DNA from 3 places in the Ensifer sp. Root31 genome. Region 3 is predicted to be linked to each of the others. Evidence: riboswitches for the same ligand, from Rfam matches in the RefSeq annotation. Region 3 holds a riboswitch; each other region holds the start of a gene.
The links. Region 3 has a riboswitch for cobalamin ahead of ASD00_RS27225 (CbtB-domain containing protein). Riboswitches for the same ligand answer to the same signal wherever they lie in the genome.
Positions count from the first base shown of each region.

Region 1: linked by a shared signal. The riboswitch ahead of bluB (5,6-dimethylbenzimidazole synthase) and the one ahead of ASD00_RS27225 (CbtB-domain containing protein) in region 3 are both predicted to bind cobalamin.
Region 2: linked by a shared signal. The riboswitch ahead of nrdH (glutaredoxin-like protein NrdH) and the one ahead of ASD00_RS27225 (CbtB-domain containing protein) in region 3 are both predicted to bind cobalamin.

Region 1 is NZ_LMCO01000023.1:180,775-182,970, forward strand. Features, by position in the region: gene ASD00_RS20925 (DUF2865 domain-containing protein) at 1-402, shown strand, start outside; gene bluB (5,6-dimethylbenzimidazole synthase) at 311-1,102, opposite strand; cobalamin riboswitch at 1,147-1,356, opposite strand; gene ASD00_RS20935 (SDR family oxidoreductase) at 1,434-2,196, opposite strand, start outside.
Region 2 is NZ_LMCO01000034.1:168,266-170,461, reverse strand. Features, by position in the region: gene nrdE (class 1b ribonucleoside-diphosphate reductase subunit alpha) at 1-591, opposite strand, end outside; gene nrdI (class Ib ribonucleoside-diphosphate reductase assembly flavoprotein NrdI) at 561-977, opposite strand; gene nrdH (glutaredoxin-like protein NrdH) at 995-1,216, opposite strand; cobalamin riboswitch at 1,518-1,744, opposite strand; gene ASD00_RS41930 (hotdog domain-containing protein) at 1,896-2,196, opposite strand, start outside.
Region 3 is NZ_LMCO01000037.1:5,329-7,524, forward strand. Features, by position in the region: gene ASD00_RS27220 (TetR/AcrR family transcriptional regulator) at 1-681, shown strand, start outside; cobalamin riboswitch at 680-949, shown strand; gene ASD00_RS27225 (CbtB-domain containing protein) at 992-1,168, shown strand; gene ASD00_RS27230 (CbtA family protein) at 1,366-2,160, shown strand.

The sequences.
Region 1 (2,196 bases), on a different contig from region 3:
GCCGAAACAGAACTATTTTTCCACGACCTGGCGACCGAGGAGAGCGACCAGATGGTCTCCGCCTCGACGGGACGCCCCTATAAAGAACTGCCAAACGCCTTTGCCTATCGGACGCGCGGCGTCGGCAAGCCGGGCATTTGCGGTTGCCAGATTCCAAAGATCGCGACGACGCCCAAGGCTTCCAGTGGCAACACTGGCAACAGCGAATCGTCGATCATCGTCATCGAGGGCAAGAAGGAAGCGGCCGCCCCTACCGCCAAGGCGGCTGCGGAGGAGCGCCCCTACGATCCCGCCAAGAGCAAGGTGCGGGTCATCGGGCCGACGTTCCTTCCCCAGGAGGAAACGTCGATCGACCTTCGCCATCCGAAGGGTCCGGGCTACCAGCCGGTTCAGAGCAACTGATCGCAGCGTCTGCCTTTCGGCAGGTTCCCCAGCCTTCCTCGAACACCAGCTCCTCCAGCGGCAGCCGCTGGCGCCAGCCCTTAACCGCAAGTTCCGGCTCCTGGTAAAGGCGATCGACATATCCGAGGCAAAGCCAGGCGACGATCACGACATGATCGGGAATGCCGAGGATCGCCTTGATCTCATTTTCATGAAAGATACTGACCCAGCCGACACCAACGCCTTCGGCGCGCGCCGCAAGCCAGAGGTTCTGCACGGCACAGACGGTGGAATAGAGATCCATCTGCGGGTTATGGGTGCGCCCGAGAACGACCGCTCCACCGCGCGTGCGGTCGCAGGTGACGCAGATGCTCAAGGGTGCCTTGCGGATCCCCTCCAGCTTCAGGGAGCGGTATTTCGCTTGGCGGTCGCCATCGAACATCAATGCCGCTTCGTCGTTGGCGCGGGAAAAGGCCTGCCATACCCGCTCGCGGGTTTCGGCCTGCCGGACCACGACGAAATTCCACGGTTGCATGAAACCCACCGATGGCGCCCGGTGCGCAGCATTGAGCAGGCGCATCACCACATCGTCAGGCAAGGGTTCGGCCAGGAACTGATCCCGCACGTCCCGGCGCGTTTCGATGGCTCGATAGACGGCTTCGCGCTCGTCGGATGAAAAGGCCTCTGCAGCCGCAAGGCCGCCATTAGCGTCAGTCAGCATCGTTCGATCCCCAACAATGCACAACCTTCCGCCGTCCGCGCGGATATCGGTCTATCTTGCCAGGCCGGTCTTCTGACTTCGGATCAACCGGCCGCCTCACCTTCCCAGATCACATGAAGATCCAGTGGCAAGATCTTGAGCAAGCTCAAAATCCCTAGAGGCAGTCGTCCCCGTCACAGCGTTGGGCACGTTCCGGAATAACACCGGATTCCCGATTCTCCCGCGTTGCGGGCACCTGACGGCGTCATAAGGGCACAGCCCACAGGGAATGACAAGCAAGTCCGGCGTCGCTTGCCGGTCACTCCACAGGGCCTCGCGACAGCGTCAGATGTCAGAGCGGCGCGACCGGATGCGGCGAGCCGTCATAGCCGCCCCACACCGACTGGTCGAAGCAGATGACCGACCCCGTCATCAGGCCGGACTCATCCGACGAGAGATAGGCGCAGGCACGCGCGACTTCCTTGGGGTCGACAAGCCGACCGAAGGGTTGGCTGGCGGCCGCCTTTTCGAGCCAGTCGTCTGCCGCCCCATGAAATTCGCGCTGGATGCGGTCTTCCCCTTCGGACGCCATCCAGCCGATATTGAGGCCATTGACGCGAATGCGGTTGCGCAGCAGCGCATAGGAGGTGTTCTTGGTCAGCGTCTCCAGCGCCCCCTTCGACGAGCAATAGGCGGCGATAAACGGCTGACCGGCCATCGCCGACATCGAGCCAATATTGACGATGGTGCCCTGCGTGCCCTCCCGCCGCATCAGCTTTACCGCTTCCTGCATCAGGAAGAACGGTGCGCGCACATTGACAGCGAACATCCGGTCGAACAGTTCGGGGCTGGTGTCCAGGATGGTGCCGCGATCGGTGATCGCCGCCGCATTGACCAGCGCATCGACGCGCCCGAATGTGGCGTCGCAGGCGCTGACGACCTTGCGCGCGTCCTCGACCTTTTCGAGGTCTGCCTCGACATAAAGTACCTGCGCGCCGGTTGCCTTGCGGATCTGCTCGGCCTTCGCTTCGCCCTTGGCAACGTTGCGTCCACAGATGACGACACCTTTAGCCCCACGTTCCGCAAACAGGTTGGCGATCGTTGCGCCCAGCCCC
Region 2 (2,196 bases), on a different contig from region 3:
AATGCCGCGCGCGATCGATTCCATGTTGTCCTCGACCCTCAGCAGAAAGCAGGAGACGAGCTCGCCGCGCTGCTTTTTGCCGGCGTTGAGGAAGGTCGGGGTCGCCGGCTGGAAGCGACCGGAGATGATCTCGTCGACCATGTCGCGCGCCAGCGCCTCGTCGCCGCGCGCCAGCGTCAGCGCCACCATGCAGACCCGGTCCTCGTAGCGCTCGAGGTAGCGCTTCCCGTCGAAGGTCTTCAGCGTGTAGCTGGTGTAATATTTGAAGGCGCCGAGGAAGGTCGGGAAACGGAACTTCTTGTCATAGGCGTGATCGAACAGGTCGCGCACGAAGTTGAACGAATACTGGTCGAGAACCTCCTGCTCGTAGTAGCCCTCGGTGACGAGGTAATCGAGTTTTTCGCGCAGGTTATGGAAGAACACGGTGTTCTGGTTGACGTGCTGCAGGAAGTACTGCTTTGCCGCCAACCGGTCCTTGTCGAGCTGGATCCGGCCGTCCTCGTCATAGAGGTTCAGCATGGCGTTCAGCGCGTGGTAATCGAGCGCCGATTCCGTCGCCTTCAAGGGGCGTTCGAGTGTTGAGACGTCCAAAATCGTTCCATCCCGTTTTTGACATTGGCGACGTCCTCATCGGTTCCCAACAGTTCGAACCGGTAGAGATAGGGCACCTGGCACTTGGCCGAGATCACGTCGCCGGCGATCCCGTAGGTCGCGCCGAAATTGCTGTTGCCCGCGGCAATCACGCCGCGGATGTGGGAGCGGTTGTCCGCATCGTTGAGAAAGCGGATCACCTGTTTGGGCACGGCGCCCCGGCCGTCGTCGCCGCAATAGGTCGGGACGACGAGCACATAGGGTTCGTGCACGTCGAGCGGCGCGTCGGCCGCGCTGACGGGAATGCGTCTGGCGCGCAGGCCGAGCTTGCCGACGAAGCGATGGGTGTTTTCCGAGCGGGTGGAAAAATAGACGATCAGCCCCATCGCGCCGTACCTCGGCTTCAGGACAGTGCGCTGATCTTGTCGGGGCGGAAGCCTGCCCAGTGCTCCGGGCCGGCGATGACGACGGGAACCTGCATGTAGCCAAGGCCCTTGACCGTCTCGAACGCGTCCTGGTCGACCGAAATGTCGATCACCTCGTAATTGACGCCCTGGCGGTCGAGCGCGCGATAGGTTGCGGTGCACTGGACGCAGGCGGGCTTGCTGTAGACGGTGACGTTCATTTCTTCCTCGTTTGGTCGGCTGGATCTGGGCATGAAAAGGCATGCGGATACGCACAAGCGATCCGGCGAAATGCAGGACTGGCAGGATGACCGCTTGCTCGGGTCGAGAAGACCCGGGCGCGGTTGTTCGTCAGATTCGCGGCTTCCCGCGCCTCTTCATTGGCGAATGATAGGAATTCGATGACGCGGACATGACTTCACCCCGAAGTTGAAGACGGCGCTTCCGGGGAGACGTCGAGACGATCAGGCAGGTTTCATCCTGCCCCATGCACACCTCTGACCTCTCCGGACACCCCGCCCGTGGACGTTTATCGATCGAGGCAGGTCTCCTGGCTCACGGGTCGGTGCTTCTGTCCGGACCTTCCCGAAGCATCATGCTTCAGTGGCCGAATGCTGGACAGTTGCTCGCCGTTTACAGTTGCGGGGGCAGCCACGGCTTAGCCAAGCGAAATCGCTACGACGGCACCGTATTCCCATCTTCGCTCCCAATCCTTGCGAATCGGGAGAACCTCGAACACTAGATATAGTATATGTCGGGAAAATTGCGTCAATAGGTTCCATGTCGAAGCTACCTGGGAGGCGGACAATATTTTTTCGGGTGTGGATAGCGGGGAGTAAACGACAAGTGTCGGCGAAGCCTGTGGATGGAGAGCCGTCATTGACAGCTCTGCTGAAATCCTCAAGCCGCGAAGGCGGGAACAGGACGATTGTCCCCGTCGACTGCCACCATGATGAAGGCGCCATGGGCAGTCAGGGTCTGTTTCGCTCCCGTCAAATCCTCTGACCACAATTCGACATCGACCGTCGTCGAGCTCCGTCCGGTGCGCACAATCCTGGCGACAAGCTCGATGATCGAGCCAACGGTGATCCGGTGCTTGAAATCGATGCGCTGGCAGGAGGCGAGCACTGTCGTCTTGCGGCTCGCCCGTGTCGCCGCGCCGAAGGCGGCCTTGGTCATCTGCGCCAGCGCGTCGCCGCCA
Region 3 (2,196 bases):
GCAAGCCCTTCCACAATCCCCGCTGACGACGAGCCGGCGCTGCGCCGCACGCCCAGCCAGAAGCGCAGCCGCGAGCGCGTCGAGCACATCCTTTCCTGCGCCACGGCGATCATCCAGGAGAAGGGCAGCGACGCCATGCGCATGAGCGAAGTCGCTGAAAAGGCTGGAATCTCGATCGGCTCCCTCTACCAGTACTTCCCCGACAAGGCGGCGATCGTGCGCACGCTGGCCGAGCGCTACAATGCGGTCTGCAATGAATGCATCGGGGCCGAGCTTGCCAAGGTGACGTCGATCTCGGAACTGCGTGACGCCTTCTCCATGCTGTTCGACATCTATTACGATATGTTCCTGGCCGAGCCTGTGATGCGCGACATCTGGTCAGCGATGCAGGCCGACAAGGCGCTGCGCGAGATCGACCTTTTGCAAAGCCGTGCCGGCGGCCAGCTTCTGGCCGACGTCTGGGCTCGGTTTGCGCCCGACACGCCGCGCGAAACGATCGACAGCGCCGCCTTTTTGATCATGCATCTCGGCGATTGCACGATGCGGCTTGCGGTCTCCGTCACCAGAGCAGAGGGCGACCAGATCGTCGAAGCCTATAAACGCATGATCCTTCGTGATTTTGTCGCGGATGGACCGGGCGGCGGCGCAAGTCTAATTGACATCTCCGGGGTGCGATCCTAATCATCGTGGATCGATTGGTTCCCGCAACGCGAACGCGTTTCGGGAGTAAACGGGAACGTGACGGATGGACCCATGCTGGGCATTCAAATCACGGCCGACCCCGCGACTGTAGAGCGACGTGAATGCGCCGTTCCGGAGCGATCCGGAAGAAGCCACTGGAGACAAGACCGCGAGAGGGCGGCCCTTGCTCTGGGAAGGCGAGGCAAATCCAGGGTGATCTCACCCGACGTCCTGAGCCAGGAAACCTGCCAGTCGATGCGGGCATAGGGCCCAAACCGGGAAAGATCCCGACGCCATCACGGAGGTTGTCATGGCTACATCTACAGTTTCGAGCATTCCGCTCTCCCTCAGCGATCGTCTGACCGCAGGTATCATCGCGCTCCTCATCGGCGGCTTCCTCGTCTTCGGCGCAGGCCTGGCGAACTCGGCCGTGCTGCACGATACCGCGCACGACACCCGCCACTCCTATGGCTTCCCCTGCCACTAAGCGATGTTCCGGGACGCGACTTGCGTTCCGCATCGACATAGCTGCGGACAAAAACGCTTCCGGCAGACAGCCGGACGCGTTTGCTCGCGTCTGATGCAGATTGAAGATCTGCCGGACGGAGCCGTTCGCATATTTGCCAGTGGGACACGGCGCTGCCTGCCAGATGCATGGCGCGCCGATATCGAGGGATATCGAAAATGATTGTCAGAACGCTTCTGGCCGCGATCGTGGCTGGATTGATTGCCGGTGTCTTCATGACCGGCGCCCAGGAACTGCGCGTCGTACCGCTGATCCTGCACGCGGAAGAATTCGAAGGCGAGGCACCGGCCGCCGGCGAACAACCAGCCGTTCAGCCGGGAACGGCCGATCCGGCCGCAGCAAACCACGACCAGCATTCGTCGCTGAAGGCGGTTTCGCCGATTGGCGCTTTGCTTGACGCCCTGTCGCCGATCACGCCTGCCTACGCCCATGAGGGCGAACACGAGGAAGGCGGCATCATGTTCGGCATGAGCCGCTTTTCCGGCACGCTGATCGCCAATCTGGTGACCGGCTCCGGCTTCGCGCTGCTGCTCGCCGGCGTCAGCCTCGTCATCGGCTACCCGATCACGCTCAGGAACGGCGCGCTCTGGGGCGCCTGCGGCTGGCTTGCCGTGCACATGCTGCCGGCAATCGGTCTGCCGCCGGAACTGCCGGGCTTCCCGGCCGCGGAACTCGGCGACCGCCAGGTCTGGTGGGGTGCAACCGTGCTGTTGTCTGCCGCCGGTCTCTATCTGCTGGTCTTGCGGCAAGAGATCGCCGCCAAGATCATCGGCCTCGTGCTGATCGCGGCACCGCATGTCTATGGCGCGCCGCAACCGTCGGACATCTCCAGCAATGTGCCGGCCGTGCTCGGCGCTGAATTCGCCGTGGCAGCCCTTGCCACCACGCTCGCGTTCTGGATTGTTCTCGGCGTCGTGTCGGGCTTCATCAACGATCGTTTCGCCAAGGCGTAACAGACCGGCCAGATTTCGCCATCAACCCGGAGCCCC